Regions from separate parts of the Curtobacterium sp. MCPF17_002 genome, predicted to be linked through region 1. Evidence: riboswitches for the same ligand, from Rfam matches in the RefSeq annotation. Region 1 holds a riboswitch; the other holds the start of a gene.
The links. Region 1 has a riboswitch for thiamine pyrophosphate ahead of DEJ28_RS05195 (ECF transporter S component). Riboswitches for the same ligand answer to the same signal wherever they lie in the genome.
Positions count from the first base shown of each region.

Region 2: another riboswitch for thiamine pyrophosphate. It lies ahead of thiM (hydroxyethylthiazole kinase); the one in region 1 lies ahead of DEJ28_RS05195 (ECF transporter S component).

Region 1 is NZ_CP126251.1:1,084,934-1,096,586, forward strand. It holds gene glgX (glycogen debranching protein GlgX) at 1-1,663, opposite strand, end outside; gene DEJ28_RS05190 (hypothetical protein) at 1,792-2,115, shown strand; TPP riboswitch at 2,216-2,325, shown strand; gene DEJ28_RS05195 (ECF transporter S component) at 2,322-2,960, shown strand; gene DEJ28_RS05200 (ABC transporter ATP-binding protein) at 2,957-4,822, shown strand; gene DEJ28_RS05205 (energy-coupling factor transporter transmembrane component T family protein) at 4,915-5,643, shown strand; gene DEJ28_RS05210 (nucleoside/nucleotide kinase family protein) at 5,636-6,166, shown strand; gene DEJ28_RS05215 (MFS transporter) at 6,305-7,696, opposite strand; gene DEJ28_RS05220 (LLM class flavin-dependent oxidoreductase) at 7,799-9,274, shown strand; gene DEJ28_RS05225 (acyl-CoA dehydrogenase family protein) at 9,271-10,617, shown strand; gene DEJ28_RS05230 (metallopeptidase family protein) at 10,691-11,035, opposite strand; tRNA gene DEJ28_RS05235 (tRNA-His) at 11,216-11,291, opposite strand; gene orn (oligoribonuclease) at 11,367-11,653, opposite strand, start outside.
Region 2 is NZ_CP126251.1:1,483,635-1,495,287, forward strand. It holds gene DEJ28_RS07025 (bifunctional hydroxymethylpyrimidine kinase/phosphomethylpyrimidine kinase) at 1-368, opposite strand, end outside; gene thiE (thiamine phosphate synthase) at 365-1,030, opposite strand; gene thiM (hydroxyethylthiazole kinase) at 1,027-1,965, opposite strand; TPP riboswitch at 1,954-2,049, opposite strand; gene DEJ28_RS07040 (NUDIX domain-containing protein) at 2,117-3,061, shown strand; gene DEJ28_RS07045 (MFS transporter) at 3,332-4,408, opposite strand; gene DEJ28_RS07050 (hypothetical protein) at 4,415-4,576, opposite strand; gene DEJ28_RS07055 (GntR family transcriptional regulator) at 4,573-5,214, opposite strand; gene DEJ28_RS07060 (phosphotransferase enzyme family protein) at 5,366-6,112, shown strand; gene DEJ28_RS07065 (winged helix DNA-binding domain-containing protein) at 6,138-7,211, shown strand; gene DEJ28_RS07070 (J domain-containing protein) at 7,424-8,371, shown strand; gene DEJ28_RS07075 (RNA-binding S4 domain-containing protein) at 8,400-8,762, opposite strand; gene DEJ28_RS07080 (hypothetical protein) at 8,817-9,074, shown strand; gene DEJ28_RS07085 (hypothetical protein) at 9,381-10,547, shown strand; gene DEJ28_RS07090 (S1C family serine protease) at 10,608-11,653, opposite strand, start outside.

The sequences.
Region 1 (11,653 bases):
GCTCGTCGTCCGCGGAGTCCCAGTCGATCCAGCTGAGCTCGGAGTCCTGCGCGTAGACGTTGTTGTTGCCGGACTGCGACCGGCCGAGTTCGTCGCCGTGCGCGATCATCGGCACACCCTGGCTGAGGAGCAGGGTCGCGAGGAAGTTCCGGCGACGCTGGAGCCGCAGCGCGTTCACGGCCTCGTCGTCGGTCGGTCCCTCGGCCCCGGAGTTCCACGACCGGTTGTGGCTCTCGCCGTCGTTGTTGTCCTCACCGTTGGCGTCGTTGTGCTTCTCGTTGTAGGCGACGAGGTCGTACAGCGTGAAGCCGTCGTGCGCGGTGATGAAGTTGATGCTGGCCTTGGGGGTGCGGCCGTCGTGCTCGTACAGGTCGGCCGAGCCCGAGATCCGGGAGGCGAACTCGCCGAGCGTCGAGGGCTCGCCCCGCCAGAAGTCGCGGACGGTGTCGCGGTACTTGCCGTTCCACTCCGACCACTGCGGGGGGAAGTTGCCGACCTGGTAGCCACCGGGGCCGACGTCCCACGGCTCGGCGATGAGCTTCACCTGGGACACGATCGGGTCCTGCTGCACGAGCTCGAAGAACGCCGACAGCCGGTCGACCTCGTAGAACTCGCGGGCGAGCGCTGCGGCGAGGTCGAAGCGGAAGCCGTCGACGTGCATCTCGGTCACCCAGTAGCGGAGCGAGTCCATGATGAGCTGCAGCGAGTGCGGGTGTCCGACGTTGAGCGAGTTGCCGGTGCCGGTGTAGTCCATGTAGTACCGCTGGTCGTCGTCGACGAGGCGGTAGTACGCCGCGTTGTCGATGCCGCGGAACGACAGGGTCGGGCCGAGGTGGTTGCCCTCTGCCGTGTGGTTGTAGACGACGTCGAGGACGACCTCGATGCCCGCGCGGTGGAGCTCGCGGACCATCGTCTTGAACTCCTGCACCTGCTGGCCCTGGTCGCCGGACGACGAGTAGTGCGAGTGCGGCGCGAAGAAGCCGATGGTGTTGTAGCCCCAGTAGTTCGACAGTCCCTTGTCCTGCAGGGTCGAGTCGTTCACGAACTGGTGCACCGGCATGAGCTCGAGCGTCGTCACGCCGAGGCGCTGGAGGTGCTCGATGACGGCCGGGTGCGAGACGCCGGCGTACGTGCCGCGCTGCTCGTCCGGGATGTCGGGGTGCGTCTCGGTGAGGCCCTTGACGTGCGCCTCGTAGATGACCGTCTCGCCGTAGGGAGTCCGCGGTGGGCGGTCTCCCTGCCAGTCGAAGAACGGGTTGATGACGACGCCCTTCATCATGTGCGAGGCGGAGTCCTCGTCGTTGGTCGAGTCGGGGTCGCCGAACGTGTACGAGAACAGCGACTGGTCCCAGTCGATGTCCCCGCTGGTCGCCTTGGCGTACGGGTCGAGCAGCAGCTTCGCCGGGTTCGTGCGGAGCCCCTTCGTGGGGTCGTACGGACCGTGGACGCGGAAGCCGTACTGCTGTCCGGGGCCGACGTTCGGGAGGTATGCGTGCCAGACGTACGCGTCCACCTCGAGCAGGGGGACGCAGGTCTCGTTGCCGTCGTCGTCGAAGAGACAGAGTTCGACGCGCTCGGCGACCTCGCTGAAGAGCGCGAAGTTCGTGCCGCTTCCGTCGTAGGTCGCCCCGAGCGGGTACGGGTTGCCGGGCCAGGTGTGCAAGCAGTCCTCCAGGTGTGGGTGCCGCCAAGATATCGGCGGGGGCCGTCCGCGTCCGCAGACAAGCCCCAGCCGTGGACGGTTCCCGCGCGGCGCAGCCTGTGGAGGAACCGGCGAGTAGCCTCCGGCGCATGGCCAACATCGTCACGCAGATCGCAGACAAGGTGCGCCCCGTGGGCGTGTCCACCAACTACGGGGAGCCGGTCGAGGTCGGCGACCAGACCCTCATCCCGGTGTCCCTCGCCTGGTTCGGCTTCGGAGGCGGCGGGGACGGCGACGACAACGGTGGCGGTGGCGGCGGTGCCGCCTCGATCCCGATCGGCGCGTACGTGCGCCGGCCGGGCAAGGACCTCGAGTTCGAGCCGAACCTCATCTCCTTGATGGCGGTCAGCATCCCCGTCATCTGGGTGACCGGAACCGTCCTGCGCAAGCTGGTCCGCGCGCTCAAGAAGTGACCAACTGACGGCCTGGAGGCGCGTGGCGGCCCCGTCACGCGCCTCCAGGCCGTCAACCGGTCACCGTCCGACACGCGGCCGCAGCCGCGTCTAGACTGACGGGACACACACGGGAGTCCGGGATCGCCGGGCTGAGAGGGAGCGAGTCGCGCTCCGACCGTCGAACCTGATCCGGATCATGCCGGCGCAGGGAGGAGTCCAGGACCATGTCCGTACGCACGTCACCAGCAGTACCGTCCACCGTCACGCGATCGCTCCGCTGGCGGGTCGTCGACATCGTCGTCGCCAGCGTCCTCGCCGTCGCGATCGGGGTCGTCTTCAAGGTCTGGGAGTTCGGGTACGAGCCGCTCAGCGCCGTGATGACGCTCGTGCTGCCCGGCACGCAGGCGCTCTTCGGTGGGGTGTGGCTGCTCGCCGGCCCCGTCGTGGCGATCATCGTGCGGAAGCCCGGAGCCGCGCTCTACGCCGAGATGGTCGCGGCCTCGGTCGAGGCACTCCTCGGCACCCAGTGGGGATGGCTCACGCTCGAGGCCGGGCTCGTCCAGGGCCTCGGCGCCGAGATCGTCCTCGCGCTCTTCCTGTACCGCGTGTACCGCCTGCCGGTCGTCGTGCTCGCCGGTGCCGCGGCCGGGCTGGCGATGGGCATCAACGACACCGTGCTCTGGTACCCGGGGCTCGACGCCGGCTTCAAGGCCGCCTACGTGGTGTCCGGGGTCGTCTCCGGCGCGCTGATCGCCGGCCTCGGCTCGTGGCTCGTCGTGCGGGCGCTCGCCGCAACCGGGGTGCTGTCCTCGTTCGCCGCCGGCCGTGAACACTCCAGGCGCGGGACCCGCGCCGTCGCGTGACCACCGGGGATGCCCGTGGTGCCGTGGGCACCGCGGGCCCTGCGCAGATCGTCTTCCGCGACTGGGGTTGGCGGTACGCCGAGCGTGAGGCGTGGGCGGTCCGCGGCGTCGACCTGACCGTCGAACCCGGCGAGCGCGTCGCGATCGTCGGCCCGTCCGGAGCGGGCAAGTCCACGCTCCTGCGGGCCGTCGCCGCCGTGCTGCCCGACGAACCCGACGACACCGACGACACCGCTGCCTCGGTGCAGGGCTCGGTCCTGGTCGACGGCGCCGACCCCCGCGCGGTCCGCGGGCGAGTCGGCCTCGTCATGCAGGACCCCGAGGCCCACACGGTGATGTCGCGCGTCGGTGACGACGTGGCGTTCGGGTGCGAGAACGCCGGCGTCCCGCGCGCCGAGATCTGGGAACGGGTGCAGGCGGCACTCGACGTCGTCGGGCTCGACCTGGCGCTCGACCGGTCGACCACGATGCTCTCCGGCGGGCAGCGGCAGCGGCTGGCCCTGGCCGGCGTGCTCGCGATGCGGCCGGGAGCGATCGTGCTCGACGAGCCCTGCGCGAACCTCGACCCGTCCGGGGTGTCGCAGGTGCACGATGCCGTCCGCGCGCTCCTCGACGAGACCGGGGCGACCCTGCTCGTCGTGGAGCACCGGATCGGCACGTGGCTCGACCTGGTCGACCGGCTGGTACTGGTCGAGCCGGCCGGGGGAGTCGTGGCCGACGGTGCTCCGGACGAGGTGCTCACCTCGCACGGTGCGAGGTTGACGGCCGCTGGCGTGTGGGTGCCCGGCTCCGAGCCCGCTCGGGGTTCCGCCCGGGCGCTCCGCTCGCCTGGTCGAGCGGGCGAAATGCCCGGGTCCTCCGTTCGGGAGACCGTGGCATTTCGCCCGCTCGACCGTGCGCTCCGCTCGCCTGGTCGAGCGGGCGAAATGCCCGGGTCATCCGTTCGGGTGACCGCGGTATTTCGCCCGCTCGGCCGTGCGCTCCGCTCGCCTGGTCGAGCGGGCGAAATACCCGGGTCCTCCGATCGGGAGACCGCGGCATTTCGCCCGCTCGACGAGGGGGCGGGCGAGGGGGTCGGCGAAGGGGCGGACGAGCGGGCGGGCGGGGCGGGGAGCGGGGGCGTGCTGCTCGAGGCGCGAGCGCTCGGGACCGCGCGGGGGAAGCGCCATCGGGTGGGCAGCGGGATCGACCTCGAGGTCCGGGCCGGCCGGGTGCTCGCCGTCACGGGTCCGAACGGCGTCGGCAAGTCCACGCTCGGCCTCACGCTCGCCGGACTCCTCCGCCCCGCCGACGGTACGCTCCAGGCCACGCCCGCGCTGGCCGACGGCATCGGGGACCTCCCGGCAGCGTGGACGAGCCGGCAGCTGGCCGCCCGCATCGGCACCGTGTTCCAGGACCCCGAGCACCAGTTCGTCGCCCGCACCGTCCGCGAGGAGCTCGCCGTCGGCCCGCACGCCCTCGGCCTGCCCGACGTCGACGAGCGGGTCGAGGACCTCCTCGTGACGTTCGGCCTCGCGCACCTCGCGGACGCCAACCCCTTCACCCTGTCCGGCGGGGAGCAGCGGCGACTCGCGATCGGGACCGTGATCGCCTCGCGGCCGCCGGTGGTCGTGCTCGACGAACCGACCTCCGGGCAGGACCGTGCGACCTGGCAGGCCGTGGTCGACCGGCTCGGGGCGCTCGCCGACGCCGGGACCGCGATCGTCGCGATCACGCACGACCAGGACCTCGTGCGGGCGCTCGACGCCGACGAGGTCGTCCTCGGCACCACGGGCGCGGCTCCCGTCACGCACACCCCGGCGGACGCGGGGGCAGCGACCGCACCCGTCCTGCCCGATGCGACCACGGAGGTGGAACGGTGACCGCCCCGGGGACGTCGGCGGACCCGCGGGGGCGATCCGCGCCTCCAGGCCGGGGGACCGGACCCGTCTCGGTACCGCACGGTGTGCGGGGGGTGCAACCGGTCGCCTCGCTGCTGGGCGTGATGGCGCTCGGAGTGTGTCTCGTCCTGAGCCTCGACGTGGTCTCGGCCGCCGTCGCGTTGGTGCTGGAGGTCCTGCTCCTCCCGTTCCTCCGCGTGCCGCCGCGCACCCTGCTGCTGCGGACGTCGCCCGTGCTCGTCGCGGTGCCGCTGACGGCGTTGAGCATCGCGTTGTACGGGCGGCCCTCCGGGCGGGAGTGGTTCGACTTCGGGTTCGCCCACGTGACCGACGGGTCGTTGACGCTCGCCCTCGCGACCGCGCTGCGCGTGCTCGCGGTGGGGATCCCCGCGGTCGCGTTGTTCATCCGCGTGGACCCGACCGACCTGGCCGACGGACTCGCGCAGCTGCTGCGGCTGCCGGCACGGTTCGTGCTCGGGGCGCTCGCCGCACTCCGGATGATGACCCTGCTCGGCGACGACTGGCGGCAGCTCGGGATGGCCAGACGCGCACGTGGCGTCGCGGACACCGGACGGCTGCGACGGGGCGCATCGATGGCGTTCGCGTTGCTCGTGCTGGCGCTGCGGCGGGCGACGACCTTGGCGGTGGCGATGGAGTCGCGGGGGTTCGGGGCTCCCGGACGGAGGACCTGGGCACGGACCGCGCGGTTCGCGGGGCCGGAGTGGGCGATGGTCGCGGTGCTCGTCGGCATCGGGGTCGTGTCGATCGTGGCCGCGGTGATCGCGGGGACGTGGCGTGCCTGAGCAGGCCGGGCACGACGTCGTGCGGTGTCTCGACGAAGTCGCGGCGCGCGAGGGCGCGGATCGGCTCGTGGTGCTCGTCGACGGACGGTCCGGCACGGGGAAGACGACCCTCGGGAACGCCGTCGCCGACCGGCTCGGAGCGCAGCTCGTGCACCTCGACGACCTCTACCCGGGGTGGGACGGCCTCCGCGCCGCCGCGGAGGCCGTGGTCACCGACGTCCTCGGCGGCCCGAGCGGGTACCGGCGGTGGGACTGGACGACCTCCGCACCGACCGACTGGGTCCCGCTCGACCCCGACGCCCCGATCGTGATCGAGGGGTGCGGCGCGCTGTCACGGGCCTCGGCGGCGCTGGCGTCCCTCCGGGTCTGGCTCGAGGCCGACGACGACACTCGGTGGCAGCGGGCGATCGGGCGGGACGGCGAGGTGTTCGCGCGCGAGTGGGAGCGCTGGGCCGCTCAGGAGGCGGCGTTCATCGCTGCCGAGCACCCGGCAGGCCTGGCCGACCTGGTCCTGCGGACGTAGACGCCGCAGCACCGCGGCGGCCCGCACCCCGCGGCGGCCGGCGGCCCGCGCCGCAGGCCGGCGGCGAGCATCGAGGATTCGCGCTCAGCGACACCTCACGGCCTCCGGAAGGCGAGAACTGTCGCCCAGCGCGAAACGTCAGCCCGCCGCGCCCGCGCCCGCCGCACCAGCGCCCGCGCCGGCACCCCTGCCCCGCGCCGCCCGCCGCGCATCCGCCACCGGATCGACCGCGAACACCGCTGCGACGATGCTCAGCACCGCGTACACCCCGAGGTACGCGCACAGGATCCACGGCGAGCCCCCGCCCACCTCCACGAACACGGCCGCGAGCAGCGGAGTGAGCCCGACGGAGAAGATCGACCCGATCTGGTACCCGAGCGACATCCCCGAGTAGCGCCGGCCGGTCGGGAACTGCTCCGCGAACCACGCCGCCTGCGGCCCGTAGATGCTGTCGTGGAACACCGACATCCCGACGAGCGCCACGAGCGGCAGCAGCACGAGGGGCCCGGCGTCGAGGAACGCGAAGAACGGCCAGATGAGCACGGCGATCCCGACCGCGGACCAGATCGTCAGCACGCGCCGCCCCACCCGGTCGGACAGCCAGCCCCAGAACGGCGTCGACACGAGCGACACGGCGGAGATCACGAGCACGGCCTGGAGCCCGGCCGAGGACCCCGACGGACCTCGCACGGTGCCGAGGTACGTCAGCGAGTACGTCGTCAGGATCGAGTACAGCGCCGGCTGCACGAGCCGCAGCCCGGCCGTCACGAGGATCGATCGCGGGTGCTGCCGGATCGCCTGCCACACCGGGTACCGCTCGACCCGACCGGAATCGCGCAGCTCCTGGAACACCGGCGCGTCCTGCACGCCGAGCCGGATCACGAGCCCGACGGCGACGATCACGGCGGAGAACAGGAACGGCAGCCGCCAGCCCCACGCCAGGAACGCCTCGTTGCCGAGCAGCGTCCGCACGAGCGTGAACACGCCGGTCGCGAGGAGCATCCCACCCGCCGACCCCATCTGCGTGAACGCCCCGAACAGGCCCCGGTGCCGTGCGGGCGCGTGCTCGACCGACAGCAGCGCCGACCCGCCCCACTCCGCGCCGGCGGCGACGCCCTGCAGCAGCCGCAGGAACACGAGCGCGACGACGGCGCCGACACCGATGGTCGCCGCGGACGGGACCACACCGATGAGTGTCGACGCGATGCCCATCAGCACGAGCGACGCGACCAGGAGCTTCTTCCGTCCGATCCGGTCACCGAGGTGGCCGGCGATGACCCCGCCGAGCGGCCGGGCGACGAAGCCGACACCGTAGGTCGCGAACGACGCGATGACGCCGACGGCCGGCGTCACGGACGGGAAGAAGGTGGGCGCGAAGACGAGGGCCGACGCGGTCGCGTAGAGGTAGAAGTCGTAGTACTCGACGGTCGTCCCGACGAAGGACGCCAGGGCGACACGACGACGGGTCGCGGTGGTGGACGGTGCGACGGGACGGCCTGGAGGCGCGGCAGCGGTGGTCGGGGTCGGCATGCCTCAGGAGCATGGTCGCCTCCAGGGCGTCGCGGAACACCGCGCGTAACGCGGGGTCACGTCACTGCCTCCGATGACGCGACGGCGGGGAACATGGAGCGCATGAGCGATCGACCGAACCGTCCGCTGCGCTTCGCGGCCTTCGTCATGAACACGACGTCGCACATCCAGCACGGCCTGTGGCGTCACCCCGACGCCCGGCAGTCCGACTTCGACGACGTGACGCTCTGGACCGACCTGGCGAAGACGCTGGAGCGGGGCAAGTTCGACGCGATGTTCTTCGCGGACGTCGTCGGCACGTACGGCCCGGCCCGCGGCGACTACGCGACGAACCTCCGCGAGGGGCTGCAGATCCCCTCGAACGACCCGTCCGTGCTGCTCTCCGCGCTCGCCGTGTCGACGGAGCACCTCGGCCTCGCCTTCACGTCGAGCGTGATCCAGTCGCACCCCTTCGACTTCGCCCGGAAGGTGTCCACGCTCGACCACATCACCCGGGGTCGGATCGGCTGGAACGTCGTCACGAGCGCCCTCGACAGCGCGGCCCGGAACTTCGGCCAGGACCGACTCGAGGAGCACGACGAACGCTACGTCTGGGCCGAGGAGTACCTGGAGGTCTGCGCGAAGCTGTGGGAGGGCTCGTGGGAGGACGGCGCCGTCCTCAAGGACCCGGTGCTCGGCTACGCGGACCCGTCGAAGGTGCACCGGATCGACCACCACGGGAAGCGGTACGACGTGCAGGGCCCGCACCTGTCCGCGCCCTCGCCGCAGCGGACGCCGGTGCTGTTCCAGGCGGGGTCCTCGCCGGCCGGCCGGGCCTTCGCCGCACGGAACGCCGAGGCCCAGTTCATCCTCACCTCGAACCGAGACGCCACCGAACAGCTCATCCGTGAGACCCGCGACCTCGCCGAGGCCGCCGGGCGCCGGCGGGACGACATCGCGTTCTTCCTCGGCCTGACGTTCGTCACCGGCTCCACCGAGGCGGAGGCGAAGGCGAAGGAAGCGGAGATCGACGAGTACCTCGCGGCCGACGGCTTCCTGGTGCACTCGAACCTCGGCTTCGACCCGGACACCGGCGAAGCGCTCGACCCCGCGACGCCGCTGTCCGAGGTCCGGACGCACGCCGGACAGTCGCACCTGCAGTGGTTGCGGGAGGCCGCCGGCGACCGCGAACCGACCATCGCCGACCTCGCCCGGCTGTCCGCGAAGCTGCGGGCCCGTGTCGTCGGGACACCCGAGCAGATCGCCGACGCGCTCGCCGACTGGCAGGACGCCGGGGTCGACGGCGTGAACGTCATCAACTGGACGCTCCCCGGCTCGTACGAGGAGTTCGTCGACCACATCGCGCCGACCCTGCAGGAACGCGGACTCATGCAGTCCGAGTACCGGCAGGGGACGCTCCGCGAGAAGCTCTTCGGCCACCCGCAGCTGCCCGACACACACCCCGCACGGCGCTGGCGCGGCGCGTTCACCGGCGGAGCCGCCGGGCCGTCGGCCGCCGGACCGTCCGCTGCCGGGCCGTCCGCTGTTCCGTCGGCCGACCCGTCGTCCGTCACGGACGCCGTGGAGGTGACCGCATGACGGACGGCGCCGCGACCACCGGGGGCGAGCCGCGCCTCCAGGCCGGCACACGCGACCGTCTGACGGACCTGCGCGCGCACTTCGCACCCGTGTTCGCGACCATCCGCGAGGGTGCCGTCGCCCGTGAGCTGGCATCCGGGACCCCCGGCGACCGGCCGTTGCCGCACGACGAGGTGCGTGCCCTCGCCGACGCAGGGTTCGGACGCCTGCGCATCCCCGAGGACCGCGGCGGGTCCGGCGTGACCCTGGTGGAACTCGCGCACCTCGTGGCGGACCTGGCGGCGGCGGACTCGAACATCGCGCACCTCTGGCGGGGACACTTCGGGTACACCGAACTCGTGCTGCTCCGACCGGACTCGGCGGGACGCGACGAGTGGATCGAGCGCATCGTCGGCGGCGCGATCGTCGGCAACGCCACGTCGGAGCAGACCGGCACCACCCTCGCCGACATCTCCACCACGGTGACGCCGGCTCCCGACGGCGGCGTCCGTCTCGACGGTCGCAAGTTCTACTCGACCGGCACGCTCTACGCGGACTGGATCTACCTGGCCGCTGACCGCTCGGGGGAGCGCGTCACGTTCGCCGTCGACGCTGCCGCACCGGGCGTGACGAGCATCGACGACTGGGACGGGTTCGGGCAGCGGCTCACGGCGTCCGGCACGACGGTGTTCGACGGCGTGGCGGTCGACGCGTCGGTCGTCTCCGCGTACCGGGACGCCCCGCTGTCGCACATCCAGGCCTTCTACCAGCTGTACCTGCTGGCGGTCCTCGCCGGGATCGGGCAGGCGGTCGTCGACGACGCCGTCGCCTTCGTGCGGCCGCGGACCCGGACGTACATCCACGCCAACACCGCTCGTCCGGGCGACGACCCCCAGGTGCTGGCCGTCCTCGGCCGGCTGTCCGCGGGGGCCTTCACCGCGCGGTCGCTCGTCGTGGCGGCGGCGGGGCTGCTCGACTCGGTGGTGGAGACGAACGAGCCGGGGGCGGGCGTGGACCGCGGTGCTGGTGATCGCGGGGTGGGTGTGGATCGCGGTGCTGGTGTGGACCGCGGTGCTGGCGTTGACCGTGCTTTGCTCGACGCCGCGGAGAACGCGGTCTACCAGGCGCAGGTCGAGATCGGGCCGCGGGTGTTGCGGTCGTGCTCGGAGTTGTTCGAGGTCGGCGGAGCGTCAGCCGCCGAACGGACGCGGGCGCTCGACCGGCACTGGCGGAACGCGCGGGTCGTGGCGTCGCACAACCCGGCCGTGTACAAGGAGCGGCTCGTGGGGGAGTACGTGCTGCACGGGCGGGGGCCGGTCCACGCGTGGGAGAAGTACCACGAGGTGGGGCCGACGCGGTTCTGAGGCGGGCCGGGGGCCTCGGGGGCGTCGGTTGCCTCGGGGGTTCGGGCTGGCTCGGGCCTGGTTCGCTCGGCGCCTACGCCCAGCCGAGTTCGTGCAGGCGCTCGTCGTCGATGCCGTAGTAGTGCCCGATCTCGTGCACGAGGGTCGTGTGCACCTCGTCCTTGAGTTCGTCGAGGGTGTCGCACTCCGCGAGGTGCTGCTTCCGGAACACGATGATCCGGTCCGGGAGCTCCCCGAACCCGTACTGCCCGCGCTCGGTCGCGGCGATGCCGTCGTACACGCCGAACAGTTCAGAGCCGTCCTCGGGTTCGTCCTCGACGACGAACGCCACGTTGTCGAGCCCGTCGACCATCTCGTCGGGGAGCAGGTCGAGCTCGTCGGTCACGAGTTGCTCGAACGCGTCGGCGGACATCTCCATCACGCAGGGATCGTCCCACACCGCGCTGACCACTCGCGGCTGACCACTCGCGGCTGACGACTTGCGGCTGACCACTCGCGGCTGACCACTCGCGGCGAAGCCGCACGGCGCCGGAGGCGCCCGGACAAACACTGAGGGAGAGCCCCGGTTGCGTCACACGCAACAGGACTCTCCCTCGACTGGGGTGAATAACGGGTCTCGAACCCGCGACCTCCTAGACCACAACCAGGCGCTCTACCAACTGAGCTATATCCACCATGTACGAACCGGGCGACCGGCGCGACCACTCAATAGTAGTACACGCCGAGCGCCGTTCCGACCACGCGTGTCGCTACTCGGCCGCGGGCTGCGCCAGTCGGGGCTCCCACTTCGCCACGACCTCGGCCTGGACGGCACGCACGTCGTCGGTGCTCGGACCGGGCTCGGCGACGAACCCGGCGCGGCGGTAGTACTCGAGCTCGCGGATCGACTCGAGGATGTCCGCGAGGGCCCGGTGCCCGCCGTGCTTCTCCGGTGCGTTGAAGTACACGCGCGGGAACCAGCGCCGGCAGAGTTCCTTGATGCTCGACACGTCGACGCTCCGGTAGTGGAGGTGCCCGTCGACGCGGGGCATGTACT
Region 2 (11,653 bases), 400 kb from region 1:
TCCTCGTCGAGCAACCGGTCCCCGCTCGTCGCCACCATCACGGGGTCGACGACCACCACGGGCGGCCGGTGCTCCCGGAGCCACGCGGTGACGGTCCGGACGACCTCGGCGGTGCCGAGCATCCCGACCTTCACCGCGTCGATCGTCACGTCGTCCGACACCGCGTCGAGCTGCTCCCGCAGGAACGCCACGTCGGGCACGTGCACCGACCGCACGCCGCGGGTGTTCTGCGCGACGAGGGCCGTCACGACGCCCATCCCGTACCCGTCCTGCGCGGCGATGGCCTTGAGGTCCGCTTGCAGTCCGGCGCCGCCCGTCGGGTCGGTGCCGGCGATGCTCAGGACGCGGGGGATCTGCGCCCCGGTCATGCGCGGCCACCGGTCCACGCGGCGACGTACGCCGCGGCCGCGGAACCGGGGTCGGCGGCGGCGCAGATGCCGGAGACCACGGCGACGCCCGCGGCTCCCGCGGCGCGGAGCGGGACGACGTCGTCGAGACCCACCCCGCCGATCGCCACGCACGGCACCGTGGTGTCGCGCGCGAGCCGGGCGAAGCCGTCGTGACCGAGCGCCGGCGGGTGGTCGGCCTTCGTCGTGGTGGGGTGCACGACCCCGACACCGAGCAGGTCGACCGTGCCGCGGGGGAGCCGGGCGACGGCCGCGAGGTGCTCCGGCGTGTTCGCGGTGAGCCCCACGTGCGCGTCCGGTCCGAGCAGTGCCCGCGCGGCCCCGACCGGCACGTCCGACTGCCCGAGGTGGACCCCGGCGACCCGGTGCCCGGCGTGCCGTGCGGCGAGGGCGACGTCGAGCCGGTCGTCGACCACGACGAGTGCCCGGTCGCCCACGGCGTCGGCGACCGCGGCGGTCAGCGCCAGCAGGTCCCGCGCCGAGGCCTCCTTGTCGCGCACCTGCACGATGCGGACCCCGGCGTGCACCGCGGCACGGACGACGCCCAGGACGCCGATGCCGTGCCGGTCGCAGAGCGCGCCGTCGGTGACGAGGTACACGCCGGAGTCGGTCGGCGCGGTCATGCGGTCACCCCGGCGCTCGTCCCGGCCGCCTGCGGGGCGTGCTCGACGGAGATGCGGGCCTCGCGGACGACGTCCTCGGGGGTGAGCGACGCGAGCCGGTCGAGGAACAGCGGCTGGAACGTGCCCGGGCCGCCGGCCTCGCGGGCGGCGAGCTCCGCGGCGATCGTGTGCACGGCCGTCGCGGCGACGGCAGCGGCCCCCGCGTCCTCCGGCGACACCGCCGTGAACGCGGCGACGACCGCGCCGAGCGCGCAGCCGCCCCCGGTGATCCGGGTCAGCAGTTCGGTGCCGTTCGCGACCCGCACCGTCCCGATGCCGGGGGCGACCAGCAGGTCGACGGGACCCGACACGGCCACCGCGGCCACGCGCCTCCCGGCCGGGTCGGAACCGGACACGGCGGCGACCGCAGCCTCCCGGGCGTCCTCGGTGCCCGCGGTGCTGTCGACCCCGCGACCACCGGCGGACGCGCCGAGCACGGCGAGCACCTCGGAGGCGTTGCCGCGCAGGACCGTCGGCCGGAGCGAGAGCAGGTCCCGGGCGAGCGCCGTCCGGACCGGCAGCGAACCGACCGCCACCGGGTCGACGACCCACGGCGTGCCCGCGTCCACCGCGGCCTCGGCGGCTTCGAGCGACGCGGCACGGGGTTCGGCGTGCGGTGTGCCGGTGTTCACCAGCAGGGCATCGGCGACGCGGGCGAACGGTCCCGCCTCGGTGACGACGTCGACCATCGCGGCCGAGGCACCGAGGGCGAGCAGCACGTTCGCGGTGACGTTCTGCACCACGGTGTTCGTGATGCAGTGCACCAGGGGACCCCGGGTGCGGACGGCCTCGAGGAGCGTGGCCGTGCGGTCCGCCCAGTCAGGGTCGGGCCTCGGGCCGGGTGCAGGGTCCGGTGCTCCGGCGGGTGCAGTGGGTACGGGCGCAGCAGTGCGCATGGACGATCCCTTCGCGAGTACGAGCTCGAGCAGGTTCGACGGGTGTGATCTCAGCCGCCGGTTGCGGCACCCCGTGTCTCGATCGACACCGTACACGAGCCGCTGCGACGTCTCCGGTCACATCCCGAGCGCCGTGTGGAAAGCTTGCGGTGTGCCAGACACCACGCCTCCCGGGCCGCCAGCGGGCCCCCGCGACCCCGGCGACGCCTGGGCGGTCGGTCCCGACGGCACCAAGGCGTGGGGACGCTTCGGCGCAGCCGGACTCCTCGTCGACGACGGCACCGGCCGCGTGCTCCTGCAGCACCGCGTCGAGTGGAGCCACCACGGCGGCACCTGGGGCATCCCGGGCGGAGCCCGACACCAGGGCGAGGACGCCGTGACGGGCGCGCTCCGCGAGTCCGAAGAAGAAGCGGGCGTGCCGGACGACGGCATCGACCTGCGCCACACTGCCGTGCTCGACCTCGGGTTCTGGACGTACACGACGGTGGTGGGGCGCGCCTCCAGGCCGTTCGAACCGGTGATCGCGGACCGCGAGAGCCTCGAACTCGCCTGGGTGCCCGTCGACGAGGTCGACGACCTGCCGCTGCACCCCGGGTTCGGGGCGTCCTGGCCGGCCCTGCGTGCGCAGATCGAGGTCACGCCGCACGTCGTGGTGGACGCCGCGAACGTCGTCGGCAGCGTGCCCGACGGATGGTGGAAGGACCGGGAGGGCGCGGCCGCACGGCTGCTCGCCGAGGTGTCGGCGCTCGCCGGGGTGGGGGTGCTCGCCGACGAGCTGGAGCTGCCGTTCGACCGGTGGTGGCCGCGGTGGACCGTGGTGCTCGAGGGGGATGCGCGCGGGGCTTCGCCGGCGGCGCCGTCTGCTGCTGCTGCTTCTGCTGCTGCTGCTTTGTCCGGACGGGTCGAGGTCGTGCGGGCGCCGGGGTCGGGCGACGACGCGATCGTCGATGCCGCACGCGCCGCGGTCGACGCCGGGGACGGGCCGGTCGTCGTCGTGACGGCCGATCGCGAGCTCCGTGCACGGGTCGAGGCGTTCGGCGCTGCGGTGCGCGGCCCGAGCTGGTTGCGCGACCAGCTCTCGGCGCTGCGCCCCTGACGCCGGACCCCTCGCACGGTGCGAGGCCGTTCGCGCCGGCACCCTCGCACGGTGCGAGGGCGTTCGCGTCGCGGCACCCTCGCACGGTGCGAGGCCGCTGACGCCCCGGCACCCTCGCACGGTGCGAGGGCGTTCGCCCGGTGCGAGGTTCCGTACCCGGTGCGCCGTCGTGCCTCTCGCACCGAGTACGCAACCTCGCACCACACCGCGCACCACCCGACCCCTCGCACGGTGCGACGCGCCCCACCCCTCGCACCGTGCGAGGCCCCCCTACGCCGGGATGTGCTTCCGCGACGACATTAGGATCGCCACCCACGACAGCACCCCGAGCCCGACGACGACCCACAGGATGATCGGCACCGCGACGACGTTCGCGACCGCCGCGATCACGGCCGGCGCCAGGAACCCGGCGTACGCCGTGGCGTAGAACACCCCGGTCAGCCCGGCCAGGTCGCGCGCCCCGGCGATCCGCTGCACCTCGAGCAGCGACGACACGAGCGCGAGCCCGATGCCGAGGCCGATCACCACGTTCGCGACGAGCCCGATCGCCACGGACTGCAGCTCGATCGCGACGACGACCACGGCGATGCCGACGGTCATGAGCGCCACCGCGGTGAGGAGTCCGCGGGCCGACACCAGGGACGTGATGCGCGCGGCGAGCGGCTGCACGGCGCTCGACACCCCGAGGGCGACGACCGTCGCAGCGGTGGCGAAGACGAGCCCCCACGTGCCGGTCGCCCCGGCGAGCTTCGTCGGCAGGTACCCGTACCCGATCGCGGCCGAGCCGAAGATCCACGGCGCCGCGACGAGCACCACGCGGGTGAAGCGACGGTGCCCGGCGCTCGGCACGGCGAGCTGCTTCCACCACGGTCCGGGCAGCCCACCGGTCCGGTTCGTCTCGGGGGTGCGCCAGACGACCACGGCGAAGGGGATCGCGACGCCGATGTGCACGAGGAACGGCAGCACCTCGGGGATCGGCCCCCACTGCGCGATGAGCCCGGCGACGAGGGCTCCGGACGCCGACCCGAGGGTGAACGCGAGCGAGGCCCGGCGTGCACCGGACCCGACGTCGGCGGACGGGTCGAAGCGGCCCTGCGAGAGCTCCTTCACCCAGCTGTTGCCGACCGCCATCGCGATGCCGACGGTGATGCCGGAGAACAGCCGTCCGGCCATCAGGAACCCGGCACCGAGCGGCCCGAACGCGAGCAGTCCGCTGCCGACGACGGCCGAGGCGATGCCGACGAGCATGACCGGCCGGCGTCCGTGCCGGTCGGACAGGGAGCCGGCGACGAGGAGCGCCGGCGCGAGGCCGAGCACGTAGACGCCGAGGAAGACGTTGACGAGCAGCGACGACTAGTGCGCGCGCTCCTCGTACATGAGGAGCAGCGGCGAGAACTGGTTGCCGCCCCACGAGCAGACGAACACCGCTCCCCACACCGCGACCCACGGCATGACCCGTGCGGTCGGGACGGCCAGCGACCCGGTGGTGGGGATGCTCCCCGTGCTCGCGCTCACAGCGTGCCCCGGTGCGAGGCGACGTGCGCGCTGAGCACCTCGGCGTAGCGCGCGGCGTCGCCGGCCTCGAGTGCGGCGGCGAGGGCGCGGTGGTCCTGCAGCGACGCCTCGAGCTGTGACGGCTGCAGGCGCATGAGGTGGTGTCGGAGTCGCTGCTGCCGGTCCCGCAGGGTGCGCGCGAACATCACGGCGATCGCGTTCCGCGACGCCCCGATGACCGCCCCGTGGAACTCGGCGTCCACCTCGATGAACCGGTCGACGTCACCGGTCGCGACCGCCTGTTCCTGCTCCACGAGCATGGCCTGGAGGCTCGGGGTGACGTCTGCCACGCGGCCGTCGGTCACGACGCGGGTCGCCGCGGTCGACTCGATGGCCTCCCGCATCTCGAGCACGTCGGTCGCCTCGTTCGGGGACATCGGCCGGACGACGGCGCCCTTCCGGGACTCGAGGGTGAGCAGGTCCTCGGCGGCCAGACGGAGGAACGCCTCGTGCACGGGTGTCCGGGAAACGCCGATCTCCTGGCTCAGGGCGTTCTCGCTGATCGCGGTGCCGCCCGGCAGGTCGCCGCGGATGATCGCTCGCTTGACGTGCTCGTACGCCCGGTCGGACGCGGCCTGACTGGTGATGGGAGTGCTCACGGACACCGATCCTACGCCTTGCATGCAACGGTGCATGCGGATGCAGAACGCGCTGTTGCTGAGCGCAACCCGTGGAAGTCGCGACATCGGCAGGAGGCCACCGATACGCTGGGCCACCACGTCAACGGAGACGTGACGACAGGAGGTTCCGATGGAGCGGATCACCAGGGCCGACGATCGTGTGCACCGCCCCGCAGGGCCGTGGACACCGACCGTGCACCGGCTCCTCGCGCACCTGCACGAACGGGGGTTCGTCGCGGCTCCGGAACCGATCGAGCACGGGGACACCCTCGAGACCGTGTCGTTCGTGCCGGGCACCGCGGGGGAGTACCCGTGGACCGCCGACGTCGCGAGCGAGGCCGCGCTCGTCACCACCGCCCGACTGCTCCGGCACTACCACGACGCCGCCGCCACGTTCCCGCGGGACGGCTCGCGTGACGTGTGGTCGCAGGCCGACCGGTTGCCCGTCGAGACGATCGTGCACGGGGACTTCGCGCCGTACAACTGCGTCTACGACGGCATCGCCGCGGTCGGACTCATCGACTTCGACACCGCCCACCCCGGGCCGCGGGTGTGGGACGTCGCGAGCGCCGTGTACCGGTTCGCGCCGTTCACGACCGGGGTCGTCGAGGGCTCGACCGCCCCGTCGCTCGACGAACGGCTCGACCGCGCGGCGGAGTTCTGCCGCGCGTACGAGCTCGACGCCAGGTCGCGCGCGGTCCTCGCCGAGACGATCACCGGGTCGCTCGTGGCGCTCGTGACCACGATCGAGACCGAGGCCTCCGCGGGCAACCCGAAGTTCGTCAGCGACCTCGAACACGGGCACGCCGACCTGTACCGAGCCGACGTGGCGTACATCGAGGAGCACGCCGAGGAGATCACGGCCGCGGTCGCCTGACGGTGGTGCCCGGCATGCTGGGGTCATGACCACCCCGGCGCAGCTCCGCACGATGCGCCTCGGCGCGCAGGGCATCGCCGTGCCCGGGCTCGACCCGGCTGCGGCGGTGGAGCGGATGACCGCCGTGCAGGGGCAGGACATCGGGCAGGTGCTCTGGGCGATCGGGGTCCGCGTTCCCGGTGCCACGCGCGACGACGTCCGCGCCGCGTTCGACCGCGGCGAGCTCGTCCGCTCGTGGCCGATGCGCGGGACCCTGCACGCCATGCGACCCGACGACCTCCGGCTCATGCTGTCCCTCACGGCCGAGCGGACCGTCCGGGCGCTCGCCCGGCGCGAGGCCGAGCTCGGCATCGACGACGTCCTGCTCGGGCGTGCGCGGGACACGACGATCGCCGCGCTGTCGGGCGGGCGGTCCCTCGTCCGCGACGAACTCTTCGACGTGTTCCGCGCCGCCGGCATCGACCCCGCAGCAGGCCGCGGGTACCACCTGCTGCTGCGGCTCTCGCAGGAGTCCCTGGTGGCGTGGGGTCCCACGGCACGCGTCGGGCAGGGGCTCGTCCTGCTCGACGAGTGGGCGCCGGCCGTGTCGCCGGTGCCGGATCGCGACGAGGCGCTGCGCCGGGTGCTCGTCGGGTACCTCCGCGGTCGGGGCCCTGCGACCGAGGCCGACGCCGCATCGTGGACGAAGCTGCCGCTCGGCGACCTCCGTCGTGCGCGGGCGGCTGCCGGCGACGCGGTGGAGGACCTCGGTGACGGGCTCCTCGCCCTCGCGGACCGGCCGCCGACCGGTGGCGTGCCGACGGGGCACCTCCTGCCCGGGTTCGACGAGTACCTGCTCGGGTACGCCGACCGTTCGGCGCAGCTCGAGCCCCGGTACGCCGACCGCGTGGTGCCGGGCAGCAACGGGATGTTCCTGCCGATGGCCGTGGTCCGCGGGCGGGTCGTCGGCACCTGGACCCGCTCGGAGCGCTCGCGGGACGTCCGCGTGACGGTGACGCCGTTCGAACCGCTCGACCCCGCGGCCGTCCGGGCGCTCGAGGCCGCCGCAGCCCGCTTCGGCGCGTTCCTGGGGTCGCCCGTCGCCTTCGAGCTGCACTGACCCGGCGCCGCCACGCGCGCGCCGGCGCGCGCCGGCGCGTGCGCCGAGACACCGTCTCCGCACCGAGGCACCGCCGGAAACCGCGGCGTCTCGGTCGTGACGCGGTGTCTCGCGTTCGTGAGCCGGCCCACCCGAGCCGCCCCGCGCCTCCAGGCAGCACCCAGCCACCACGCGGCGGACTCCGACGCTCCCTCGGGTAATGTCGCAGGGCCATGACCGACAGCCCGGCCGACGCCACCCCGTACGAAGTCCTCGGCGTCCCCGCGACCGCTGACGACGACGAGCTCCGCCGCGCGTACCGCCGGGCCGCCCGCGAGTCCCACCCGGACCTCGGCGGCGACGCCCGCCGCTTCCGCCTCGTGCAGATCGCGTGGGAGCGCGTCGGTACGCCGGCCGCGCGCCGCGCCTACGACGCGGGATCCCGCGGCTCGTCCGGGCAGGGCGCGTCCGGTCCGTCCGGCGGCTCTGCCTGGAGGCCCGACTCCGGTCGCGACGCCTACGCACCTCCGGCGGCGCGTCGCGATGCACGGCCCCGGGCCCGGTCCCACGGACATCCCGGCGGTCGGTCGCGCGAGGTCTTCCTGCAGGCGGAACGCGAGTGGGTCGGCCTGGGCGACCCGATCGACGACCCCTACGACCCCACGCTCATCCGCTCGGCGCCGCGGCACATCCGACGGCTGCTGGCGGAGGCCCTCGCCGAGGAAGCGACGGCGTCGATCGTCTCCGAGATGGGCATCGGCGTCACCGTCTGGCACGACCTCGACGCCGGAGCCGAGGGCAAGCTCGACCACGCCGTCCTCACCCCGAGCGGGCTGTGGGCGGTCGAGTCGATCGACTGGGGAGCCGCGGTCCGCGTGGAGCACGGCGAGATCGTCGGGGAGACCCTCGCACCGGGGGAGCGCCCCGTGAAGGAACTCGTCCGCGCCGCCCGTGCGGTCCAGAAGCAGACCCGCGTGCGGTTCACCGGTCGGCTGCTGGTGGTGCCGGACTCCGCCGTCGACGAGGACGTGCAGCTCATCGGCTCGCCCCGGAAGCCCACGGCGCTCGTGGTGCGGCGGAGCGCGCTCGGTCAGGTGCTGGGCGGTGTGTGGTCGCCCGAAGGGTCGGTCGACGTGTTCGAGGTCCGCGACCGCCTGCAGCAGACCGTCCGCTTCGTCTGATGCCCGCGCTCGTCGGGCGCCCTGCGGTTCAGTAGCCGCGGAGCTTCTCGAGGTCGCGGCGCTCCCGCTTGCTCGGACGTCCGGCGCCCCGCTCCCGCATCGGGACGAAGCCGGCCTCTTCCTTGGGCAAGCGTGGCGGCGTCCGTTCCTCGAAGTGCTTCGCCGCCTCGGGGGCGCTCGTCCGCTTGAGGATGATCCCGGTCACGACGACGATCCGGTCGAAGCCGTTCTGCCGGACGCGCACTTCGTCCCCGGGGCCGATCGGCTGGGCGGGCTTCGCACGCTCGCCGTTCACCCGGACGTGCCCGGCCTTGCACGCGGCGGTCGCAGCGGAGCGGGTCTTCGTGATCCGCACCGCCCAGATCCAGCTGTCCACGCGTGCCTTCGCCATCCCCTCACTCTAGGCGTGCCGCCACGTGGGGAGCCGTGCTCCTACGCTGGAGCCGTGACGGACAGCGGGCAGGACGCGATCGCCCGGGCGCACGCCCTCGGGGTGCTGCGGGACGCCGCGATCGGGGACCGCCTCGTCGTCCGGGCGCACCACGGGGACGGAGCCCGGGACGCGCTCGGGGTCCTCGTCGCCCGCTCCGCCGGGGCCGTGACGATCGACACCCGCCGGGGTCCCGTCGAGGTGCGCCTCGCCGACGTCGTCGCCGCGAAGCCGGTCCCGCCGCCGCCCGCTCCGCGCTCCCGGCGCCCCTGACGCCTCGCACCGCGCACCTCGTACCTCGCACCGTGCGACCTCACCCGCGGCTGGTGCGAGGTTCCGTACTCGGTGCGAGTGGCGCCGGGTGCCACGGAGTACGCAACCTCGCACGGGACGGACCCCACGGCACGGACCTCCCGTGGACCTCGCACCGTGCGAGGTCGGCACGGGCCGGAACCTCGCACGGGACGGACCCCACGGCACGCACCGCCCGCGGACCTCGCACCGTGCGAGGGAGCCGAACCCACGCCCACCCGGCGAGCCGCAACCGCTCCCACGCGAGGCCCGTCGTAGCCTCGTGCCATGGCCGTCCCCGCTCCGCTCGGCACCGAGGACCGCACCGCCCGCCTCACCCTCCGCCGCCCCGACGCCTGGCGTCGCGAGGACTCGGCACAGGCGGACCTGCGCGTCACCGGCGACGACGTCGTGCTCACCGTCCGCTCCCGTCCGAGTGACCGGACGATCGCCGAGGAGCACACGAGCCTGCTCGAACGGCTGCCCGGCTCGGTGGACGGACTCCGGCTCATCGGGTCCGACCCCTGGACGGCCACCGGAGCGCCGGCACGCTTGGTCGAGTACGTCCGACCGGACGAGGGCGGCGACGTCGCGGGAGCGCACCTGCTGTTCGTCACCGGCCGCCACCGCGTCGACCTCACCATCGAGCGGCCCCTCGCGGACATGCTCGCGACCGACGAACTCGTGTTCGCCGTCCTGGACACCGTCCGCGCCACCGAGCCGGCACCGTCGCGGGTGCAGCGGGACCTCGAGGCCCTGCCGGACCCGGCACCCGCCCCCGAGGTCGACGGCCACCGCATCGGCACCGAGGCGCTCGGCACCCTCCGCAGCCTCGCCGGCCGCCGCTGGAACCCGACCCTGCTCCGCACCGCCGCCGGCCGTGAGCTCATCGACGTCGGCCTCGTCGGCCGCCTCGGCACGCTGCCCGAGTCCACCCAGACCCTCCTCGGCCCCTGGGAGGGCGATGCCCAGCCGATCACGCTGGAGCAGCGGCTGCCCGACGGGCGCACCACGCGCCTCCAGGCCTGGTCGGAGACCGTCGTCGACGGTCCTGACGGGACGGACGAGACGGGCGCGGTGGTCACCGGGCTGTCGGCCGAGCGCGTGGTCGCGGTGATGGCCGGGAGGCTCGGCATCGGTCCGGCATGGACCTTCCCGTTCCGCACACGGTCGCTCCGGGCAGACCTGCTCGGGCGGAGGACCGGCGGAGGGGACAGCGCACCGGACCTGCCGGCCGCGCTCGCGGAGGCCGACCCGCGGCTCGCCCGGTTCTGGGCTGCCCCGTGGACGGTGTCGACGCTGCAGCGGCCCGGCAAGCCGGCCCCGATCGTGATCGTGCATGCCGAGGGCCAGGGCTTCGCCCGGGTCGGACGCACGGAGGCCGGGGAGACCGCCTTCTCGACGGACTCCCCGGCCAATGTCTACCGGTCGTTGGTGCGGGCGCTCCTGGCCTGACGGTCAGGCTGCGTGGCTGCGTGGCCACGCTGTTGCACGGCCACGCCGCTGCGCTCCTCGCTAGGAGGCGGGGCCGGCGGTCAGCGTCACCGTGACCGTCTTCGCCGCACCGGTGCTGTCGGTGTAGCCGACCGTCACCTTGTCGCCGACCGAGTGCGACTGGATCGCCGAGGTCAGCGCGTCCGAGCTCGCCACGGCCGTGCCGTCGATGCTCGTGATCGTGTCGCCCGCGGCGAGACCGGCGCTCGCGGCACCAGAACCCTCGACCGTTCCGGCGACCGCGACGCCGCCCGTCGTCGCCGTCCCGCTCACCTCGACCCCGAGGAACGCCGGCAGGCCGAGGGTGATCGTCGACGAGGTCTCACCCGCGAGGATCTTCTCCGCGATGCTCTTCGCCGTCGTGATCGGGATCGCGTACCCGGTGACGTCCGCGGAACCGGAGGACGCTGCGGTCGCCATGCCGACGACCTCGCCCTCGCTGTCGAGGACCGGACCGCCGGAGTCGCCCGACACGACGTTCGCGGCGATCTCGATGAGGCCGGTCAGCGACTCGGTGCCGGTGCCGGACTCGCTCTGCACCTGGATGTCCTGGTCGGTCGCGGTGACCGAGCCCTTCGCGGCGACGAGGTTGCCGGTGCCCTCCGCGTTGCCGACGTCGGTGACGGTGTCACCGGTGCTCGGCTCGCCGTCGTCGTCGAGCGTCACGGTGGACAGACCGGACGCGCCCTCGAGCTTCAGCACGGCGACGTCGTTCGTGGCGTCCGAGCCGACCACCTCGGCCTTGTACTCCTTGCCGGTGGTCTCGTCGGTGACGGTGATGCTCGTCGCGCCCTGGATGACGTGGTTGTTCGTGAGGATCGTGCCGTCGGACGTGAGGATCATGCCGGTGCCGGCCGCCTGCGACGACTCGTCGTAGTTGAGCACGGTGTTGATCGTCACGACGCCCTTCTTCTGGGCGGTCGTCGCCGCGGTGGCCGCGGACTCCGTGCTCGTGCCGCTGCTGCCGTCGCTGCTCCCGGTGCCGTCACCGGGAACGGTGAAGCCGTTGGTGCCGCTGCCGTCCGTGCCCGAACCGGTGTCCGGCAGGGTGGTGGTGCCCTGCGACT